3 regions of the Streptomyces sp. NPDC000404 genome follow, and region 3 is predicted to be linked to each of the others. Evidence: riboswitches for the same ligand, from Rfam matches in the RefSeq annotation. Region 3 holds a riboswitch; each other region holds the start of a gene.

Region 1 (7,343 bases), on a different contig from region 3:
GAGTGGCTGGACCGCCTCGCGACGGTCAGCGGCCGCGCCGACGAACTGTGCCGCTACGCCGTCCTGTTCGGCGACCCGCAGCTGGCGCTGTCCGCCGTGGGGCGTGTTCTGGACATCACGCCCGAGGAGGTGCAGGCCGTCGCCCAGGCCCGGCTGCGCCCCGACAACCGCGCGGTGCTGGTGTACGAGCCGACCGCCGCCGACGACAGCGCCGACAACGACGAGGAGGCGGACCGGTGAGCGACGCCACCACCCGCGAGGACCTGGCCATGAGCGAGATGACCTTCCACCCGCAGCCCCGCGGCGGGGCGCCCAGGCCGTGGGCCTTCCCGGCGCCCGAGCGCGGTGCGCTGCCCAACGGCCTGACGGTGCTGCGCAGCCACCGCCCCGGCCAGCAGGTCGTCGCCGTCGAGGTCGACATCGTCGCGCCGCTGGAGTCCGAGCCGGAGGGCCTGGACGGCGTCGCCACGATCATGGCGCGGGCGCTGTCGGAGGGCACCGACCGGCACGACGCCGAGGAGTTCGCCGCCGAACTGGAGCGCTGCGGCGCCACGTTGGACGCGCACGCCGACCACTCCGGGGTGCGCGTCTCTCTGGAGGTTCCGGCCTCCCGGCTGTCGCGCGCCCTGGGGCTGCTCGCCGACGCGCTGCGCGCCCCCGCCTTCCCCGAGGGCGAGGTGGAGCGTCTGGTGCGCAACCGTCTCGACGAGATCCCGCACGAGCTGGCCAACCCGGGGCGCCGCGCCGCGATGGCGCTGTACAAGGAGCTGTTCCCCGCGTCGGCGCGGATCTCGCGGCCCCGCCAGGGCACCGAGGAGACCGTCGGGCGGATCGACGCGGCGGCCGTCCGGGCGTTCTACGCGGCGCATGTGCGGCCCGCGGCGGCCACCGTCGTGATCGTCGGTGACTTCATCGGCATCGACGTGGACGCGGCGCTCGCCGACACGCTGGGCGCCTGGCAGGGGTCGGCCGCCGAGCCGGTCGCCGTCACGCCGATCACCGCGGACGACACCGGCCGCGTCGTGATCGTCGACCGCCCCGGCGCGGTGCAGACGCAGTTGCTCATCGGGCGGATCGGCGCCGACCGCCACGACCGCCAGTGGCCGGCGCAGGTCCTCGGCACGTACTGCCTGGGCGGCACCCTGACGTCCCGTCTGGACCGGGTGCTGCGCGAGGAGAAGGGCTACACCTACGGCGTGCGGGCCTTCGGTCAGGTGCTGCGCTCGTCGGCGCCGGACGCGCCCGGAGGGCCCACCGGCGCCGCCATGCTGGCGATCAGCGGTTCGGTCGACACCGAGTCCACCGGCCCGGCCCTCGATGACCTGTGGAAGGTGCTGCGCACCCTCGCGGCGGAGGGGCTGACGGACGCCGAGCGGGACGTCGCGGTGCAGAACCTCGTCGGTGTCGCGCCGCTGAAGTACGAGACGGCGGCAGCGGTCGCGGGCACCCTCGCCGACCAGGTGGAGCAGCATCTGCCGGACGACTACCAGGCGCAGCTGTACGCGCGGTTGGCCGAGACCGGCACGGTCGAGGCGACCGCCGCCGTGGTCAGCGCGTTCCCGGCCGACCGGCTGGTGACGGTGCTGGTCGGTGACGCGGCGCAGATCGCCGAGCCGGTCCGGGCGCTGGGCATCGGCGAGGTGACGGTCGTCAGCGGCTGACGGACCGTAGGGGCGATGGCCCCGGCCGGGCCGTCCCGCGGACGGATGCGGTAGGACAAAGGGGATCCCGAGGGGGAAAAGGCCCTCGGGGTCCCCTTTTCGTGCCCGGATTATAGGGTTCCGGTTCCGTCGCCCACGTGTGGCGTAACGCACAAAAACGCGTTTCTGTTTGCCGATTGAAAGTTGCCGCGATTAGCGTCATGCGCGCTGTCCGTCAGCAGCACGCCGCAACCGCGGCACCGGACAGTCATCGCCGAGTCCCCGTACGGCGCGAGCCAGGGGAGCCGGGGACCCACATGTCCCCTGGGGTGAATCGGGTACCTCTCCGGAGGAACCCGTAGGAGACCTTCCTGCTCCGAACCCGTCAGCTAACCCGGTAGGCGAGAAGGAAGGAAAGGACTGAGCCAGCACATGGCGTTCACCCGTGCCACCGGGAAGCACCGCCGTCCGAGCCGCAGCGCCCGGACGACCCGCAACATCGCCGGCATAGCCGGTCTCGCCGCCAGCGGCGTCGTTGCCTCCGTGTCCTCTCCCGCGATGGCCGCCACCTCCGGCGCCTCGCACGACACGGGTCTGCAGCGGGCCGTCGTCCTCGGTGACGAACTCGCCGAGCGCGTCCAGGCCCAGGCCGATGCGCAGCAGGCCGTCGCCGAGACGGCCGAGGCCAAGGCGAAGGCCGAGGCCGACGCGGTGAAGCAGGCCGAGGCCGCCAAGGCGGTGGCCGACAAGCGCCATGAGGCCGAGGTCCGCGCCGCCCGCGAGGAGGAGCGCCGGCGCCTGAACGCCTTCGTCGCCCCGATCTCCGGCTCGTACGTCTCGACCGCCTACCAGGCGTCCAGTGGCCTGTGGTCCTCCGGCACCCACACCGGCATCGACTTCCACGCCGCCACCGGCACCACCGTGCACGCCGTCGGTGCGGGCACCGTCGTCGAGGCCGGCTGGGGCGGCGCGTACGGCAACAACATCGTCATCAAGATGAACGACGGCACGTACACCCAGTACGGCCACCTGTCGCAGATCGGTGTCTCGGTCGGCCAGCAGGTGATGCCCGGTCAGCAGATCGCGCTGTCCGGCGCGACCGGCAACGTCACCGGCCCGCACCTGCACTTCGAGGCCCGCACCGGCGCGGACTACGGCTCGGACATCGACCCGATCGCCTATCTGCGCGCGCACGGCGTCAACGTCTGACCCTGCAGCTTCCCGGAGCCCCGGACCGCCCCGACAGGGGGCCCGGGGCTCCGGCGTGTCCGGTGCCGTACGGCGGATGGCCGGATTTCCCGACGGCCGGGAATGCGCTCACCAAAAGATTTCCATGAATGTGTGAAGGCGGTAAAGGCGCCACCGCCGTTCGAATAAGGTCGCGGAAAAGGCGCCGTGCACCGGCGTTTTCCGGGGAGGACGGTGGAGGTGCCCGCGATGACGCAAGGCGAGATTTCCGTGCAGCGCATCTCCACGGCGATTCGCGACGACATCGTTTCCGGCACGCTGATCCCCGGCAGCCGGCTCGTCGAGGACATTCTGGCCACCCGCTACGGCGTCTCCCGGGTGCCGGTCCGTGAGGCGTTGCGGACCCTGCAGTCGGAGGGGTTCGTCACCGCGCGGCGCCATGCGGGCGCCTGCGTCGCCGCCCCCACCGCGCAGGAGGCGGCCGATCTCCTGGATCTGCGCGCGCTCCTGGAGCCGATGGGCGCCGCCCGCGCGGCGGCCCGCCGCACCGATGCGCAGCTGAAGGTCTTACGGGGCGTGGTGCGGCTCGGCCGGGAGCGCGCCCGCCGCGGCTGCCCGGGTGAGCTGCCCCGGCTCGACGGCTGGTTCCACGAGACGCTGGCCCGGGCGGCGGGCAATCCGGGGCTGACCGCGCTGCTGACCCAGGTGCGGCGGAAGATCGAGTGGATGTATGTCGTCGAGCGCCCGGCGCGGTACGCGGAGACCTGGGACGACCACGGCGCGGTGCTGGACGCGGTGGCCCGGGGCGACGCGGAGGCGGCGCGCGCCCTGATGGCCTCGCATGTGGCGCGGTCGCTCCCGGCCTACCGCCCGCGGCACCGTTCGGCGGCCGCGGCACGCACGGCGCCGCGCCCCGTCGGAAGCGGGCGCGCGCGTTCTGCCTAGAGGACGCGGTATACGGGGCGGCCGCCGCGTGGCGGGATCCTTACGGCCCCGTACGGGAAATTGCGGAATCGGGTTCCGATAAAACGCGCCATCCTGGAATTGCCGCACCACGTGGCCGGGTATTCACTTATTCGGGTGTGTGGCGCCCGTGAGGGTGGGGAATTGCGGGCGGGGGAGTGGTGCCGCTCCGGGAGCGCGGTGTGCGACGTTCCGCCGCGGGGAACGCGAAAGGCCCCGCCGCGGTGACCGGTTCCGGTCGTGGCGGCGGGGCCTTTCCCCGGCTGCGGGGAGGCGGCGAAGTTCCGGCTCAGACGGTCTCCGGCAGCTCGTCGAGCCCCTCGGCGACGAGCTTCGCCAGGCGCTCCAGCGCGGCCTCCGCGCCCTCGGCGTCCGAGGCGAGCACGATCTCCTCGCCGCCCTGGGCGCCCAGGCCCAGCACCGCGAGCATCGAGGCCGCGTTCACGGGGGTGCCGTCGGCCTTGGCGATCGTCACCGGAACGCCCGCGGCGGTGGCCGCACGGACGAAGATCGAGGCGGGACGGGCGTGCAGGCCCTCGGCCCAACCGACATTGACGCGGCGCTCAGCCATGGTGTTGCCCTTCGAGTCGTCACAGTTGTCTAGACCAGTCTCTCACGCGGTCCCCGGTGCTCCGGAAGCCCCACCGCCGGTGTTCCGCACCACGTCCGGGCGGCCCGGACACACCGCCCGGCCACCCCCTCCGGGGCGCCGGCGACCGGCCGTCGCCCGGTCCCGCGCACACCGAGCCGGTTGTCGGTGCCCGGTCGTACGCTGTCCGCATGCAGCAGCAGCCGGATCATGCGTACCCGAGCCACTGGGAAGCCGATGTGGTGCTGCGCGACGGCGGCACCGCCCGGATCCGACCGATCACCCCGGACGACGCCGAGCGCCTGGTCTCCTTCTACGAACAGGTCTCGGACGAATCGAAGTACTACCGCTTCTTCGCGCCCTACCCCCGCCTCTCCGACCGCGACGTGCACCGCTTCACCCACCACGACTACGTCGACCGGGTCGGCCTCGCCGCCACCGTGGGCGGCGAGTTCATCGCCACCGTCCGCTACGACCGGATCGACGACCGGGGCCTGCCGGCCAGGAATCCGGGGGACGACCAGGCGGAGGTCGCCTTCCTGGTGCAGGACGCCCACCAGGGCCGCGGCGTCGCCTCCGCGCTGCTGGAGCACATCGCCGCGGTCGCCCGGGAGCGCGGCATCCGCCGGTTCGCCGCCGAGGTCCTGCCCGCCAACACCAAGATGATCAAGGTGTTCACGGACGCCGGGTACACCCAGCAGCGCACCTTCGAGGACGGCGTCGTCCGGCTGGAATTCGACCTCGAACCGACCGAGCAGTCCATGGCCGTGATGCGCGGCCGCGAGCAGCGCGCCGAGGCCCGCTCCATGCAGCGGCTCCTCGCCCCCGGCTCGGTCGCCGTCATCGGCACCGGCCGCACCCCCGGCGGCGTCGGCCGCACCGCCCTGCGCCATCTCCTCGACTCCGGCTTCACCGGCCGCGTCCACGCCGTCAACCACGCCTTCCCCGAGGGGACCGACCGCCTCGACCCCGAGGGCGTGCCCGCCGTCCGCTCCCTGCGGGAGATCGACGGCCCGGTCGACCTCGCGGTCATCGCCGTCCCCGCCGACCGCGTCCCCGAGGTGATCGACGACTGCGGGGAACACGGCGTCCAGGGCGTCCTGGTCCTCTCCTCCGGATACGCCGAGGCCGGCACCGAGGGGCGCGAACGCCAGCGCGCCCTGCTGCGCCGCACCCGCTCGTACGGCATGCGGCTGATCGGCCCGAACGCCTTCGGCCTGATCAACACCGCCCCCGACGTCCGGCTGAACGCCTCCTTCGCACCGGCGATGCCCGCCAGGGGCCGCATCGGGCTCTTCACCCAGTCCGGGGCGATCGGCATCGCCCTGCTCAGCGGGTTGCACGAGCGCGGCCCCGGGGACGGCTCGCCCGCCGGCGTCTCCACCTTCGTCTCCGCGGGCAACCGCGCCGACGCCTCCGGCAACGACCTGCTCCAGTTCTGGTACGACGATCCGGACACCGACGTCGCGATCCTCTACCTCGAATCCATCGGCAACCCCCGCAAGTTCACCCGCCTCGCCCGCCGCACCGCCGCCGTCAAACCGGTTGTCGTCGCCAAGGGCGCCCGCCACCACGGCACCGCGCCCCTGGGCCACACGGTGCCCACCGTCCGCATCCCGGACAGCACCGTCGCCGCCCTGATGCGGCAGGCCGGGGTCATCCGCGTCGACACCGTCACCGAACTCCTCGACGCCGGACTGCTCCTCGCCTCCCAACCCCTCCCCGCGGGCGCCCGCGTCGCCGTCCTCGGCAACTCCGAGGCGCTCTCCCTCCTCGCCTACGACGCGTGCCTGACCGAGGGCCTGCGCCCGCGGCGCCCCCGCGTGCTGCCCTCCGCCGCGACGCCGCACGACTTCCACACCGCCCTCGCCGAGGAGCTGGCGCGCGAGGGCTGCGACGCCGTCGTGGTCACCGCCATCCCCTGGGTGGGCGAGGGCGACGCGACCGCCCCGGGGGAGGGCGAGGAGCTGGCCGCGGCGCTGCGCTCGGCCGCCGCCGCGGGCCCCGCCAAGCCGGTGGCCGTCGCCCACCTGGCGATGGACGCGCTGGCGACGGCCCTCGCCGCCCCCGCCGTTCCGGGGACGGCCGATGACGCCGCCCCGGGCACCCCGGGCTCCACCGCCCAGGACACCGGCTCCGGCGTACCGTCCGCCAACCCCGCGGCCCCGGCACCCGCGCCCGCCGCCCCGTACCCGCCCGCCCGCGTCCCGCTCCCCGCCTACCCCGCCGCCGAGCGCGCCGTCCGGGCCCTCGCCGAGGCCGTGCGGTACGCCGCCTGGCGCCGGGAGGCCGCCGAGCCGGGCCGGGTGCCCGCGTACGACGACATCCAGGAGGCCGCGGCCGGCGCCGACATCGCGCGGCTGCTCGACCACCTCGACCCGCCCGCCGGCCGTTCCGTCCCGCTGCCCGCCGCGGACGCCGCCGCTCTGCTCGCCCGCTACGGCATCCCCACCGAGCCCTCGCTGCCCGCCCCCGGCCCGGACGCCGCCGTCCGCGCCGCCGCCCGGCTCGGCTACCCCGTCGCCCTCAAGACCACCGCCCCCCACCTGCGTCACCGCAGCGATCTGGGCGGCATCCGCCTGGACATCGCCGACGAGGAGGACCTGCGCCGCACCTACGGCGAGCTGACCGCCGCCCTCGGCACCCCGGAGGAGCTGGCGCCCGTCGTGCAGAAGATGGTGCCGCGCGGTGTCGACACCGTGGTCCGCGCCGCCATCGACCCGGCGGCCGGTGCCGTCCTGTCGTTCGGCCTGGCGGGCGCCCCCTCCCAGCTGCTGGGCGACATCGCGCACCGCCTCATCCCCGCGACCGACCGCGACGTCGACGCCCAGATCCGGTCGATCCGCGCCGCCCCGCTCCTCTTCGGCTGGCGCGGCTCCCAGCCGGTCGACACCGCCGCGCTCGCCGATGTGCTGCTACGGGTCTCCCGGCTCGTCGACGACCACCCCGAGGTGGTGGGCGTC
Region 2 (7,343 bases), on a different contig from region 3:
CACAACCCCCGCCATACTGAACGGATTTGAGCCGAGGAAGCGAGCAGTGCTCTCCCCGGATGTCGTAGCGCGCCGGGCATCTCCTCTGGGTCCAGCGGTACGGGCGTAAGGTCCAGCAGCGAGACGGTTTAGCAAACCCGTAAGCGAGAGGCATAAGTGATGGCGATGGCAGGCATTCCGACAGCAGCAGTGGCCGCGACCGGTCTCGTGGGTGGTTACGCCGTGGCCCGGTGGACGAAGAAGCGGCCCCTTGGTGGGGTGGCGTTGGCGGCTGCCGGGGCGGTGGCGGCCAAGGGGTGGCAGGAGAAGGCCGGCGGGAAGGCCGCGGCGGCGCTGGGCGGGGCGTATGTGGCGGCGTTCGCCGGGTCGCATCCGCTGGCGAAGAAGATCGGGGCGTGGCCGTCGGTGTTCGCGGTTGCCGGCGGCATGGCGCTGGCGTCGTGGGCGGTGGCGGACCGGCGCGGGTGATCCTGCCGAGGAGCGGCGGGGCCGGGTGACTCGGCCGGTGGGCGTTCCCTGGGGTCCGGGCCGGGTGGCCGGGCGGCGGCGGGGATCGGTCCGGACCGAAGGCCAGCCGCCCCCTCACCCGTCCTGCCCCGCTCCACCTCTCACCCCACGTCAGCCACACCGCACCCCCAACGCCCTCTCGACCTCGCCCGCCGGGAACCGCGTCCGTTTGCTCTGTTCGAACCACCGGTGGTGGAACGCGTCCAGGACCGCCGCGTGCGGGGCATGGCGGTCGAGGAGACCGACGATCTCGGAGGGGAGGCCGGCGGGGCGGCGGCCGGTGAGCCATGCCTTGAGGAAGGCTTCCTGATCCAGACCGCCGCGGACGGGGTCCGGGAGGTGGTGGCGGAGGAGGTGCCACGGTGCGTAGGAGCGGTCGTACACGAGGTGGTCGGTGAGGAAGGCGGACTCCTCGGGGGAGAGGTCGAAGTCGCGGCTCAGAGCGAGGCCGAAGTCCGTGAAGTAGACCTGGTGGCCGTCGGTGAGCAGGTTGGCGAAGTGGGTGTCGAAGTGGACCAGTCCGCGGGCGCTCATGAACTCCGTGCCGCGGACCAGTTCGTCCTCCGCCCAGCGGTAGGGCGCGCTGCCGCCGGGCTCCGCCCAGGCGCCGTCCCGGAGCCCGCAGAGCCGGTCCGCGAGCGTCCGGGGCAGGTACTCCAGGAAGAGCACCAGGCTGAAGGAGGAGTCGCCGATGGCCTCCAGCCGGCGGCGTACCGCGGCGGAACCCTCCCAGTGGGCGACGGCCCCCTCGATGCCGCCGAACGCGTCGGCGAAGTCGCCCGGCGGCCGGTCCGGCAGGACGCGCCAGTGGTACAGCAGCGGGAAGCCCGGGTACGCGTTCCGCAGGACCCAGGCGGTGGTCATGAGGTGCGCGGCCAGCTCCCGCCAGGCGCCGAAGCCCGCCGAGCCCGCCCCGTACTGGTAGTAGAGGGGCAGGCCGAAGAGGTTGGCGGTCGAGCGGAGGTGTTCCGGGCGTAGTTCCAGGTCGGTCAGCGGGACCCGTTTGACGAAGACCGGCCGCCCCCCGACCGTCATCTCCGCCCGTCGGCCGCCGATGCCCGAACCGCGCGCCGGAGCGGCGGCCACCGCATCACCGAGCCTGCGGTCGCTCAACAGGGACAGCCGCGCGCCCACGTCCGCGTAGGCCGACAGCCGCGCGGCGGAAGGAAGCGGTTCGGCATCGGCGACGGGCGCCCTCACGAACCCCGCCCCCGGCCCGCGAACCTCATCCGTATCCAGAACCTCATCTGTATCCAGAGCCTCATCCGTATTTACGGGTGATCCCTGATCCATGGATGGTTCCTGATCCATGGGTGGCCTCTGATCCATGGGTGGCTCCTGTCCGGTGGTTCGCGCCCGGTGGTTCGTGCCCGGTAACCGTAGGTCCCCGTCCCCTGGCCCTCATTCGGTGGCTCAGCGGCTCAGCGGCTCAGTGGCCCCTGCCGATGCCGGGTGCCGGAGGCCTGCTCCGGCACCCGGCACCCGACCACCCGGCACCGGAGCAGCCCCGCCTCCTCTCCCCTACGCCGAAACCTCGTCCAGCAGCGCCAGTTCCTCGGCGTCGAGCCGGAGGTCCTGGATGCCGAGGAGGGCCGGGAGCTGGGCGGTGGTGCGGGCGCTGGCGATGGGGGCGGTGACCGTGGGGCGGGCGGCGAGCCAGGCGAGGGCGACGGTGGCCGGTTCCGCTCCGTGGGCCGCGGCGACGGTGTCGAGGGCGGTGAGGACGCGGATGCCGCGGTCGGTGGCGAGGTGAGCTGCGGCCTTGCCGGACCGGGCGCTGTCGATGTCCGTGCCGGGGCGGTACTTGCCGGTCAGGAAGCCGGAGGCGAGCCCGTAGTACGGGACGGCGGCCACGCCGTGGCGGGCGGCGACATCGGCGAGTTCGCCCTCGTAGGTGTCGCGGGAGACCAGGTTGTACTCCGGCTGGAGGGCGACGTAGCGGGCGAGGTTCTCGCGCGCGGAGAAGGTCAGGGCCTCCTCCAGGCGCGCCGCCGAGATGTTGGAGGCGGCGATCTCGCGGACCTTGCCGGCCCGGACGAGGTCGTCGAGGACGGTCAGGAACTCGCCGACCTCCAGCGACTCGTCGTCGTAGTGGGTGTAGTAGAGGTCGATGTGGTCGGTGCGCAGGCGGCGCAGCGAGCCCTCGACGGCCTTCTTGATCGTGTCGGCGGAGAGGCCCTTGAGGCCGGGGAGGGCGCCGACCTTGGTGGCGATGACGACGTCGTCGCGGTTGCCGCGGGCCGCGAGCCAGTTGCCGATCACGGTCTCGGACTCGCCGCCCTCGTTGCCCGGAACCCAGGCCGAGTAGACATCGGCGGTGTCGATGAAGTTGCCGCCGCCGGCGACGTACGCGTCGAGCACCGCGAACGACTCGGCCTCGTCGGCGGTCCAGCCGAAGACGTTGCCGCCGAGGCAGAGCGGGGAGACGGAGAGCGAGCCGAGGGGATTACGTGTGGTGGTCATGCAGTTATTCAACACAGCGCGGGGCAGCGGCATTTCCCGGCTACGGCATCCGGGCGCGATACGTCCCCCGGGGCGCGCCGGCTGCCCGCCCCGGACGGGCGGTCCGGGGCCCGGCGCACGGCGGCGGTCCGGGGCCCGGCCCGGCGCGCGGCGCGGTTGCGCGCGCCCCGGACTCGCGCCCCGGACATGGGCCCCGGACTCCCCTCAGGGCAGGCCTCAGACGTTCAGGCCCCGGGCCCGCAGCCACGGCATCGGGTCGACGGGGCCGCCGCCACCGGGGCGGACCTCCAGGTGGAGGTGGGGGCCGGTGACGTTCCCGGTGGCGCCGACGCGGCCGATGACCTCGCCGGTGGAGACCTTGCCGCCGGTCTTCACCATCGACGAGAGGTGGCAGAACCACAGCTCCGTACCGTCGTCGAGGGTGAGGACGATGCGGTAGCCGTACGAGCCGGCCCAGCCGGCCTGGGTGATGGTGCCGGAGTGCACGGCCTTGACCGGCGTGCCCGTGGGGGCGGCGAAGTCCTGGCCGGTGTGGTCGGCGGCCCAACGGTCGCCGGCCTGGCCGAAGCTGGCGGTGAGGGTGTACGAGGTGACCGGCAGCAGATAGCTCTTGGCCAGCTCGGCCAGGCGCGCCGCCTCGGCCTTGGCGCGGGCCTCGGCCTCGCGCTTCGCCTTGGCCGCCGCCGCCTTGCGCGCGGCCTCGGCCCGCTCCGCCTTCGCGTCGGCCACCGCCGCCTTCTGCTCCGTCGTGGCGGTCTTCTCCGCCTGGGCGAGGGCGGTGTGTTCGGCGGCGTCCCGGGCGTCGCGCTCGCCGGCCTCCTGCTGGGTGTCGGCCTGCTGGAGGATGCGGCTGCGCAGCGCCTCCCCGGCGTCCGTGCCCCGGCCGTCCTCGGTGGTGATCCCGGCGGACGACAGCGGCGCCGCCGCGGTGGCCGCATCGGACGCCTCGTCGGAGGAGCCGAGCAGCGGCCCGATGCCGGGCAGCGATTCGGCGTCCGGCAGCGCCCCGGTGACGTCGGTGGCGAGGGCGCCGATGTCCGGCATGGAGATCGGGACCGGCGGCTTGTCCTCGGCGGTCGCCATGCCGCCGGCGCCGACCGCCGCGATCACGCCGACGCCGAGGACCGTGCCGCTGCGGGCCAGCGCGCCGCGCTGCTTGCCGACGCGGTGACGGCCGCGGACGGACCGCACGGACTCCTCGGTCGGGTTCCACTCACCGGGCGCGTCGTCCGCGACACCGTAGGGGCCGGGGCCCTCCGGGGCGAACGCGCCCGGCGCGAAGGTGGCCGTATCGGTCAGGGAACCCGGCAGGTCCTGGGGGAAGTGGTCGGCTGACGGGGCTTCGGGGGCAAGCCTGTTGGACGCCACGGAGGCGCACTCCTTTCCTTCCTTCGCGCCTACCGGGTTAGCTGACGGGTTCGGAGCAGGAAGGTCTCCTACGGGCGGCCTCTGGCCGAGGCGTCCGATTCACCCCATGAAGGTGGTTCCCCGGTTCCCTCCGCGCCGGTCGGGCCTGCCGAGGCATATCCAGGACACGTCACGGCAGTTCACGAAATATCGGCGCACCGGCGCACAAGGGGGCGCCGTCGCGGGAAGTGACCACCGGTGTGCCTGGGTGTCCGGCATACCTGAAGAGCGCGTACGGGATTCGGCGTGGGGGCACGGTGCCGCCTCTGCGACGGCTGGGACGACCGCGCTCCGTTATCGGACAGTAATAGAGATCGCGGCCGATTTCCAAGCGATCCCGCGAATCCGCTCCGTACGACTACGGTCATTGGCCAAGACTTTTCGGGGCAACAGCCGTGCAAACCGGGCGAGTTGATCGCCTTTCACGAAACGGCCTGTACGTGATTGTGCATCACTTGTTATGCGGAGGGGTGCGCATTCCTCACGCTCCGTGAGGGCAGTAGCGTCTGATCATGGTCGTCGACTTCACCAACAACGCATCGGCCCTGGCAGCGCGCTACCGGGACTTCTCCTGGTGGGAGGCGCGGGGCCGGTGTGCGGCCCACGAGGAGTTGACGGCACGGATCGGGCAGGACCCGGAGCTGTGCGAACTCCTCGCCGCATCCCTCCCGATGGGTAACAAGCAGCAGCCCAACCTCCTGCTGGCGGCCGTCCGCCACCTCGACGGTCCGCACGCCGAGCAGGGCCCGCGCGGCGAACTGGCGTACGGCCGCTGGCGCGAGTGGACGATCCGGCACTGGGCCGAGGTCCGCGCGGTCGTCATGAGCCGCTCCACCCAGACCAACGAACCGGGCCGCTGCGCCACCCTGCTGCCCCTCCTGGCCCGCCTCCGCGGCCCGTTGGCCCTCCTGGAGGTGGGCGCCTCGGCCGGCCTCTGCCTCCACCCGGACCGCTACCGGTACGCGTACGAGCCGGACACCGCCGCCCCGGGGACGCCCGCTCCGGCCGCGCCCCCGCAGGCGTACACCCTCGGCGCCCCGGACAGCCCGGTCACCCTCCGGTGCCGCGTCGGGCGGGAGGAGGGGGTGGCCGCGGCGGACGCGGCGGCGCCCGCGGGGCTGCCGGAGATCGTGTGGCGCGGCGGCATCGACCTCGCCCCGCTCGACCCGGTGGACGACCCCGAGGCGCTGCGCTGGCTGCGCTCCCTGGTGTGGCCGGGCACCCCGGAGCGCGCGCAGCGGCTGACGGCGGCGGTGGACGCGGTGCGGGCGGCGCCGCGGCCCGAGATCGTCCGCGGCGACCTGGTCGAGGAGCTGCCCGCGCTGGCGGCGCGGGTCCCCGAGCACGCCACGCTCGTCGTCTTCCACACGTCCGTGCTGTCGTACCTGCCGCTCGCCCACCGGGAGCGGTTCGCCGACCTGGTGCGCGCGCTGCTCGCCGGGCGGCCGGGCGGCGGCCACTGGATCTCCCAGGAACACCACTCCGTCACCCCGTGGCGGCCCGCACCGGCCGCCGGCCGCCTCACCCCGGACCACCGGGAGCGGCTGCTGACCCTCGCGCTGGACGACCGCCCGGTCGCGCTGACGGGGGCGCACGGCCAGAGCCTCCACTGGGTGGCGTAGGGGTCCGCCACCGGGACCGCACCCGGCGCGCGGGGCCCACTCACGCGCCCCGCGCGCCGGTGCGGCCCCGGGACTCCTCGCACGCCCGGCGCGCGCCGGCACCCCGCGCGCCCCGCGCTCCGGGCCTACTCCCCCAACGGCCGCTGCACCGCCAGCAGCGCCATGTCGTCCGCGCCCGCCCCGCCCGTGTGCACGGCGACCTCGGCGACCAGCGTGTCCAGCAGCTGATCGGGGCCGGGGAAGACCCGGCCGCGCAGCCGGGCCACCGGGTCGTAGAACTCCCCCGCCCGGTTGCGCGCCTCCGTCAGCCCGTCCGTGAACAGCAGCAGGACCGAACCGGCGGGGAAGAACAGCTCGTCCGCCCGGTCCGGCCACCCGGCCACCTCGCTCATCCCCAGCGGCAGCGCGTGCACCGCGGGCACCAGCGTCCGCAGCCCGCCGTCCGGGTTGAGCAGCAGCGGCGGCGGATGGCCCCGGTTCAGGACGCGCAGCACGGCGCGCTCCCCGGACGGGATCTCCGCGAGCACCGCCGTGGTGAACCCCTCGTACTGGTCGAGGCCCTCGCGCCGCCGCCCCTCCCGCTGGAGCGCCCGCTCCAGCCGGCCGGCCACCGCCTCCAGCGTCGCCTCCTGCTCCGCCGCCTCCCGGAACGCCCCGATGACGATCACCGCCGCCTCGACCGCCTCCAGCCCCTTCCCCCGGACGTCACCGACGATCAGCCGGACGCCGTGCGGCGTCTCCTGCACCGCGTAGAGGTCCCCGCCGATCCGCGCGTCGGCCTGCGCACCCACGTAACGGGCGGCGACGGCCAGCCCCCCGATCCGCTCCGGCGGCGTGGGCAGCACCGCCCGCTGCGCCGCCTCGGAGACATCGCGTACGGAGGCGAGCCGGGCATCGGAGAGGCGGACGACGCGGTTGATGCCGAGGGCGAGGAGGGCGACGACGAAGACGGTGGAGACCTCGGTGGCGGAGAGGTTGGCGTCCTGGGTGTCGTTGACGAGTGCCGACCACAATTCGCCGAACAGCGCCGCGAGGGCGCAGAGCGCCGTGTTCCGCAGCGAGTAGAGCGGCGCGGCGACCAGCGGCGCCGCCGAGAAGAACGGCGAGGCGGTGTAGCGGTCGGGCGTGACGACGTCGAAGACGATGCCGACGAGGATGAGCAGGGCGGGCAGCCACCGCGCCAGCCGGCGGCCGAGCGGCGACATCTGTGCCCGGCGCGCCCACCGCTCCCGTTCCGCCGAGCGGACCCGCCCGCCTCGCGCCATCCGCACCGGCCTCTTCCCGCTCGCCTGCCCGCGGCCGGCCGTGCTCCCGGCCGCTCCTCCGGCCCCCCAAGGCTCGCCG
Region 3 (7,343 bases):
CGGCGCGCCTCGGTCACCGACGGCGTCCCGCTCACCCAGCCCGCGTTGGCCCTCGCCGCCAAGCTCGCCTCCCGCGCCCGCACGGCCGGCCTCGACGTCCGCCCCGCGGCCCCCGGCATCGGCTACGAACTCCTGGCCCTGGCCGCCCGCGCCGAGGCCGAGGGCACCGACCCCGAAACCGCCCTCCGCGCCGCCGCCCGCACCTACCGCGACGCCATCCGCGCGGCGGAGGGCCTGCCGGTCTCCGGGGCGGAGGAGATACCCGAATAAGGGGTGGCGGGCCCCGCGCCCCGGGCGGCCTCGGCCCCGAGCGCGGGCGTTGCCGATGCTTGGCCGCAGCCGCAGCCGCAGCCGCAGCCGCAGCCGCAGCCGCAGCCGGGTGGCCCCACGTCCCCGGGCAGCGGCCCCCGGCCACCGGCCCTGTCCCCGGGCGGCCCCCGGCCCCCGAGCGCAGGCCGCCCCCCCGCCCGCACCGCGCCGTCCGCACCGCCCCCAGCAGCGGTTACCGTCGAAAGGTGCACCACACGCCCGACACCGCCCCCGACACGACCCTCCCGGCCCCGGGCCCGGCCGTCCCCGCCCCGGCCGTCCGCCCCGCGGGCCCGGCGCCCGGCGACGCGCCGTCCGCCGCCCGCTGCCCGACGGCCGCCACGGGCGCCGGGGAGGCCGCGCGCCCCGCGGCCGCCGATCCGCCCGCCCCCGCCCTCTTCACCTGGGAGTTCGGCGCCGACCCGTACCCGGCCTACGCCTGGCTGCGGGAGCACGCACCGGTGCACCGCACGGAGCTGCCCAGCGGTGTCGAGGCATGGCTGGTGACGCGGTACGCCGACGCGCGGCAGGCGCTCGCCGACTCCCGGCTGTCGAAGAACCCGGTGCACCACAGCGAGGGCGCCCACGGCAAGGGCAAGGTCGGCATCCCCGGCGAGCGCAGCGCCAACCTCATGACGCATCTGCTCAACATCGACCCACCCGACCACACCCGGCTGCGCCGCCTGGTCTCCAAGGCGTTCACCCCGCGCCGCGTCGCCGCCTTCGCCCCGCGCGTCCAGGAGCTGACCGACGCGCTCATCGACGGCTTCGCCGCCCGCGGCGAGGCCGACCTCATCCACGAGTTCGCCTTCCCGCTGCCGATCTACGCCATCTGCGACCTGCTCGGCGTCCCGCGCGAGGACCAGGACGACTTCCGGGACTGGGCCGGGATGATGCTCCGCCACACCAAACCGGGCGGCACCGGCGGCGGTCCGCGCGGCGGCGTCGCCAAGGCGGTCAAGAAGATCCGCGGCTACCTCGCCGAGCTGATCCACCGCAAGCGCGCCGCCCTGCCGCCCGAGCCCGCGCCCGACGAGGACCTGATCTCCGGCCTGATCCGCGCCTCCGACCACGGCGAGCACCTCACCGAGAACGAGGTCGCCGCGATGGCGTTCATCCTCCTCTTCGCCGGTTTCGAGACCACCGTCAACCTCATCGGCAACGGCACCTACGCCCTGCTGCGCACCCCCGACCAGCGCGAACTCCTCCAGAAGTCGCTGGCCGCCGGCGACCGCGACGTCCTGGCCACCGGCATCGAGGAGCTGCTGCGCTACGACGGCCCGGTCGAGCTGGCCACCTGGCGGTTCGCGACCGAGGAGCTGACGCTCGGCGGCGAGCGGATAGCCGTGGGCGATCCGGTGCTGGTGGTGCTCGCCGCCGCCGACCGCGACCCCGCACGCTTCGACGCCCCCGACACCCTCGACCTGCGCCGCACCGACAACCCGCACCTCGGCTACGGCCACGGCATCCACTACTGCCTCGGCGCGCCGCTCGCCCGCCTCGAAGGGCAGACCGCCCTCGCCACCCTCCTGACCCGCCTGCCCGACATCCGACTTGCGGCGGAACCGGGCGATTTGCGGTGGCGCGGCGGCCTCATCATGCGCGGTCTGCGCACCCTCCCCGTGGAGTTCACCCCGGCCCCCTGACGACACGCCGCCCACCTGCGCGGAAGCCCGTCCGAAGGCCGGAAGTTGACTTGCCGTCAGGCGCGTGACCTACACGTGATCTCCGCTACACCGGCTTGTGACGCCCCGTGAGCCCGGCTACCTTGCCACCGAACACGCGCTCCATCGCCCCGGTGGACGCCGTACCGGACCCCGGGCGGCCGGACCGGGGCGGCGGGACGGACAACTCAACCGCCGCTCGAAAGGCAATCGCATGCGCACCGGCAACGGCAGACACCGTCGCCCCCGCCAGGCACCGGCCCTCTTTGTCACGGCGGGTGTGACCGGCGCGGGCCTCGCCCTGCCCCTCCTCGGCGCGGGCGCCGCCCACGCCGCCGACGCCTCCACCTGGGACCGCGTCGCCCAGTGCGAGTCCGGCGGCATCTGGTCCAGCGCCAGTGGCAACGGCTTCTACGGCGGCCTCCAGCTCACCCTCGACATGTGGCGCGACCACGGCGGGCTGGCGTACGCCGCCCGGCCCGACCTGGCCAGCCGCGCCCAGCAGATAGCCGTGGCGCAGGCGATCCTCGCCGAGCGCGGTCCGGACGCCTGGCCGCGCTGCGCGACCGAAGCCGGACTCACCGAGGACGGCCAGGCGCCCGACGTCGACCCCGGCGGCGCCGTCACCACCCCGCCCGCCGGCGCGGACGGTGCCCACACCGGCACCGGCACCGACTCCGACCAGGACGAGACCCCGGCCCCCGGCACCCCGGACACCGCCGACCCGTCCGCCCCGACGGACACCGCCGACCCGTCCGACGCCCCGGACCCGTCCACCTCGCCCGGCACCCCCGACGCCACCGGCTCCCCGAAGGCGCCCGAGGACTCGCAGCGGCCCGGCGGGCCCGATGTGCCCGACGAGCCGTCCGCCGACCCGTCCGACCGCACGACCCCCTCCGGACACCCGTCCCGTACGACGCCTCCGGCGGACGCCGACGGCTCCCGCGGTGGCGACGGCTCCGGACGCCACCGCGGCGGCAGCGGCGCCGACGGGGACGACGGGGACGGCGACCGCACCCCGGGGCGGCACGCCTCGCGCGGCGGCGAGCGGACGGACCCGGACGCGGGCGCGTACACCGTGCGCTCCGGTGACAACCTGTCAGCCATCGCCGAGGCGCGGGAGCTGCCCGGCGGCTGGCCCGCGCTGTACGAGCGCAACGAGGACGTCATCGGCGACGACCCGGACCTCATCCGCCCAGGTCAACTCCTCGATCTGGGCCACTGATCGAGGCGGTAGGCGGCTTTTGCCCGTTTTGGCGAAAGTGAGACATGGCTCTCGTCGCTGTCCGCGGTGTCCTAACCTGTCCTTCACATCCACACCCTGCCCTACCTGCGGAAATATGCGCGCTCTGCGGTCATTCGCAGTCAACTGGGTGCAGAAAGCGGGGTTTGAACGACACGGGAGGTTCTGATTGGGTCAGCACCGCTCGCCAAAGCGGGCCCTTCGTTCACACGCCGAATCCTGCCGGTGGGCGAAGGTGGTCGACGCGCAAGCGCCGAAGGCAGGAGCGGGGGACCCAAGGTAAGCGCCGGCCCCGCCCGTGAAAGCGGGCCAACCGGCTTGGGGTGAAGCCGCGTGCACGTCACGCGGCCGGGCAATCCACACCGCCCGAACCCGACAGCTCACCTCGCAGGCGTCGGTGAGGAAAACGAAGCATGCTGATCAACAAGGCCAAGCACCGTCGTCCCTCCAAGGCCGTCCGCGTCGCCACCCTCGCCGGTGTCGCCGGCGCCGCCGTGGCCGTCCCGCTGATGGGCGCCACCAACGCCTCCGCCGCCTCCGTCGCCACCTGGGACGCCGTCGCCCAGTGCGAGTCCGGCGGCAACTGGTCGATCAACACCGGCAACGGCTACTACGGTGGCCTGCAGTTCTCCCAGTCCAGCTGGGCGGCGGCCGGTGGCACCCAGTTCGCGCCCCGCGCCGACCAGGCCACCAAGGCCCAGCAGATCCAGGCCGCCGAGAAGCTCCTCGCCATCCAGGGCCCGGGCGCCTGGTCCTGCGCCGGCGCCGGCAACCTCACCGCCGGTGGCCCGTCCCCCGACCTGAACACCGGTACCACCAAGGCCGCCCCCAAGGCCGCTCCGCAGCCCAAGGCCGCCCCCAAGCAGCAGGCGCCGAAGCAGCAGGCCCCGCAGCAGACCCGCCCGGCGACCCCGCAGCACCACGTCATGGGCCACGGCAACTACACCGTGAAGTCCGGCGACACCCTGGCGAAGATCGCCAAGGCGCACGGCAAGAACTGGAAGTCGGTCTACGCGGACAACAAGTCCGTCATCGGCTCCAACCCGAACCTCATCTTCCCGGGCCAGAAGCTCAACGTCTGATCCCGCGCGGGGCCACGCCGCCCCGCCCCCGGGCCCCCGCCCCTCCCGGCCCCCTCGCCCGCGCGTACGGCGGTACGCGCGGCACACCGGACCGGGAGGCGGCACCGGCCCGCCCGGACCCCGCGGGCCACGGCCCCGGCATCGCCCGGGAGCCCCGCTCACCCGCGGACCCACCCCCCACGGGATGCCCCGCCCGGCGCGCACGTCCCCGGGGCGGCACCGGCTCACCGCCGGCGCCGCCTCCGCGCGCCGAGGCGGGGTTTCGCCGTTCCGTACCCTGGTCCCGGACACAGCGTCGTGCTCCGCCCCTTATCAGCTGCTTTTCCGTTCCGCGGCTTTCGTTGTCGAATGTCAGGAACCCGGCGTCCGAGGCACCTTTCGTCCCGTACTGCGGGCCGCGAGGTAGCGAAGGGCCCGGGGGCCGTTAGGCTCGTGCCGCAGAACTCCAGACACCCATGAAGGAGACAACGTGCCGTCCATCGACGTCGTCGTAGCCCGCGAAATTCTCGACTCGCGAGGTAATCCCACGGTCGAGGTCGAGGTCGGCCTCGACGACGGCTCCACCGGCCGGGCCGCCGTTCCGTCCGGTGCCTCCACCGGAGCCTTCGAGGCCGTCGAGCTGCGCGACGGGGACCCCAACCGCTACCAGGGCAAGGGCGTCGAGAAGGCCGTCCTCGCCGTCATCGAGCAGATCGGCCCGGAGCTGGTCGGCTACGACGCCACCGAGCAGCGCCTCATCGACCAGGCCATGTTCGACCTGGACGCCACCGACAACAAGGGCTCGCTGGGCGCCAACGCCATCCTCGGCGTCTCCCTCGCCGTCGCGCACGCCGCCTCCGAGGCCAGCGACCTGCCGCTCTTCCGCTACCTCGGCGGCCCGAACGCGCACGTCCTGCCCGTCCCGATGATGAACATCCTCAACGGTGGGTCGCACGCCGACTCCAACGTCGACATCCAGGAGTTCATGATCGCTCCGATCGGCGCGGAGTCCTTCTCCGAGGCGCTGCGCTGGGGCGCCGAGGTCTACCACACCCTCAAGAAGGTCCTGAAGAACAAGGGCCTGGCCACCGGCCTCGGCGACGAGGGCGGCTTCGCCCCCAACCTCGGCTCCAACCGCGAGGCCCTCGACCTCATCCTGGAGGCCATCCGCGAGGCCGGCTACGCCCCCGGCCAGGACATCGCGCTCGCCCTGGACGTCGCCGCCTCCGAGTTCTACAAGGACGGCAAGTACCAGTTCGAGGGCAAGGAGCGCTCCGCCGCCGAGATGACGGAGTACTACGAGGAGCTGGTCGCGGCCTACCCGCTGGTCTCCATCGAGGACCCGCTGTTCGAGGACGACTGGGCCGGCTGGAAGGTCATCACCGACAAGCTCGGCGCCAAGGTCCAGCTCGTCGGCGACGACCTCTTCGTCACCAACCCCGAGCGCCTGGCCCGCGGCATCGAGGAGGGCTCCGCCAACGCCCTCCTGGTGAAGGTCAACCAGATCGGCTCGCTCACCGAGACCCTGGACGCCGTCGAGCTGGCCCAGCGCAACGGCTTCAAGTGCATGATGTCGCACCGCTCCGGCGAGACCGAGGACGTCACCATCGCCGACCTGGCCGTCGCCACCAACTGCGGCCAGATCAAGACCGGCGCCCCGGCCCGCTCCGAGCGCGTCGCCAAGTACAACCAGCTGCTGCGCATCGAGGAGATCCTGGACGACGCGGCGGTCTACGCCGGTCGCTCGGCCTTCCCGCGTTTCAAGGGCTGACCTCCCGGCGCCGGGTGCGTCCCGCTCCGCCCGACCGTGGGCGGGCCACCCGCCGCCACGGCCTGCGTTCGTCCCCGGCGACGGTCCCGTACCGTTGCCGGGGACGGCTGCGCTTCCGAACGGCCCCGCCCGGCGGGAGCGTACGAACTCCATGACGGTCGGCCAACAGGGGAGGCGACGTGTCCGCGGACCGGTTCTCGACCGCGACCCGGCTCAAGGCGCTCGGCGAACAGGCGGCGGCCCGCGTCCAGCGCGTCCGGCGCCCCCGCCGCAACCGCCTCACCGGCCGGGCCGCCCTGCTGGCCCTCGTCATGTGCTCCCTCGTCGTCGCCCTCGCCTACCCGATACGGCAGTACGTCTCGCAGCGCTCCGACATCGCCGACCAGCGCCGCAAGGCCCAGGAGGCGGCCAAGGCGCTGGACCGGCTGCGCGACGAGAAGTCCCGCTGGCGCGACCCCGCCTACGTCGAGCAGCAGGCCCGGCTGCATCTGCACTTCGTCCGCCCCGGCGAGACGGGTTATATCGTCCAGGACGGCTCGCGCGCCGACGACGGCGGCGCCCGCGGGGGCGCGGATGCGGCCTCCAGCCCCTGGTACCAGAACCTCTGGGCCGACGTCGACGCGGCCGACCGGTGACGCACCGTGCTCCGGTCCGGCCGACGGCCGTGAGCCCACCGAAGTCCCAGCCGAAGACCCCATCGAAGATCCCACCGAAAGCGCACATGGACACGCCTCCGCCCCAGACCGAGCCCACCGAGCCCACCGCCGCGGACATCGCCGCCTTCAAGGAGCAGCTGGGCCGCCCGCCGCGCGGCCTGCGGGCCATCGCCCACCGCTGCCCCTGCGGTCAGCCCGACGTCGTCGAGACGGCCCCGCGCCTGGAGGACGGCACGCCGTTCCCGACGCTGTACTACCTGACGTGCCCGCGCGCGGCCTCCGCCATCGGCACGCTGGAGGCCAACGGCGTGATGAAGGAGATGACCGAGCGGCTGGCCACCGACCCCGAGCTGGCCGCCGCCTACCGCGCCGCCCACGAGGACTACATCCGGCGCCGCGACGCCATCGAGGTCCTCCAGGGCTTCCCCAGCGCCGGCGGCATGCCGGACCGCGTCAAGTGCCTGCACGTCCTCGTCGGCCACTCCCTCGCGGCCGGCCCCGGCGTCAACCCGCTCGGCGACGAGGCGATCGCGATGCTGCCCGAGTGGTGGCGCAAGGGCCCCTGCGTGAGCCCCTGCCAGGAGGCCGCCGCCGAAGGAGCCGCCGAATGACCCGGGTCGCCGCCGTCGACTGCGGCAC

Evidence for each region. Region 3 has a riboswitch for cyclic di-AMP ahead of ABT345_RS07965 (transglycosylase family protein). Riboswitches for the same ligand answer to the same signal wherever they lie in the genome.
Region 1: it holds a riboswitch for cyclic di-AMP, as region 3 does, so the genes downstream of both, ABT345_RS29055 (M23 family metallopeptidase) here and ABT345_RS07965 (transglycosylase family protein) in region 3, are expected to answer to the same signal.
Region 2: it holds a riboswitch for cyclic di-AMP, as region 3 does, so the genes downstream of both, ABT345_RS14685 (M23 family metallopeptidase) here and ABT345_RS07965 (transglycosylase family protein) in region 3, are expected to answer to the same signal.

Annotation. Positions count from the first base shown of each region.
Region 1 covers NZ_JBEPDN010000017.1:87,240-94,582, reverse strand. Annotated here, with positions in the region: gene ABT345_RS29065 (M16 family metallopeptidase) at 1-240, shown strand, start outside; gene ABT345_RS29060 (M16 family metallopeptidase) at 279-1,661, shown strand; cyclic di-AMP (ydaO/yuaA leader) riboswitch at 1,903-2,059, shown strand; gene ABT345_RS29055 (M23 family metallopeptidase) at 2,073-2,849, shown strand; gene ABT345_RS29050 (GntR family transcriptional regulator) at 3,078-3,773, shown strand; gene ABT345_RS29045 (HPr family phosphocarrier protein) at 4,081-4,362, opposite strand; gene ABT345_RS29040 (bifunctional acetate--CoA ligase family protein/GNAT family N-acetyltransferase) at 4,572-7,343, shown strand, end outside.
Region 2 covers NZ_JBEPDN010000007.1:20,063-27,405, forward strand. Annotated here, with positions in the region: gene ABT345_RS14670 (hypothetical protein) at 166-468, shown strand; gene ABT345_RS14675 (protein kinase family protein) at 619-1,707, opposite strand; gene ABT345_RS14680 (aldo/keto reductase) at 2,029-2,970, opposite strand; gene ABT345_RS14685 (M23 family metallopeptidase) at 3,187-4,338, opposite strand; cyclic di-AMP (ydaO/yuaA leader) riboswitch at 4,351-4,504, opposite strand; gene ABT345_RS14690 (DUF2332 domain-containing protein) at 4,890-5,999, shown strand; gene ABT345_RS14695 (PP2C family protein-serine/threonine phosphatase) at 6,125-7,264, opposite strand.
Region 3 covers NZ_JBEPDN010000003.1:455,745-463,087, forward strand. Annotated here, with positions in the region: gene ABT345_RS07950 (nucleoside triphosphate pyrophosphohydrolase) at 1-270, shown strand, start outside; gene ABT345_RS07955 (cytochrome P450 family protein) at 516-1,955, shown strand; gene ABT345_RS07960 (transglycosylase family protein) at 2,188-3,198, shown strand; cyclic di-AMP (ydaO/yuaA leader) riboswitch at 3,458-3,625, shown strand; gene ABT345_RS07965 (transglycosylase family protein) at 3,630-4,298, shown strand; gene eno (phosphopyruvate hydratase) at 4,768-6,048, shown strand; gene ABT345_RS07975 (FtsB family cell division protein) at 6,228-6,683, shown strand; gene ABT345_RS07980 (DUF501 domain-containing protein) at 6,770-7,315, shown strand; gene ABT345_RS07985 (Ppx/GppA phosphatase family protein) at 7,312-7,343, shown strand, end outside.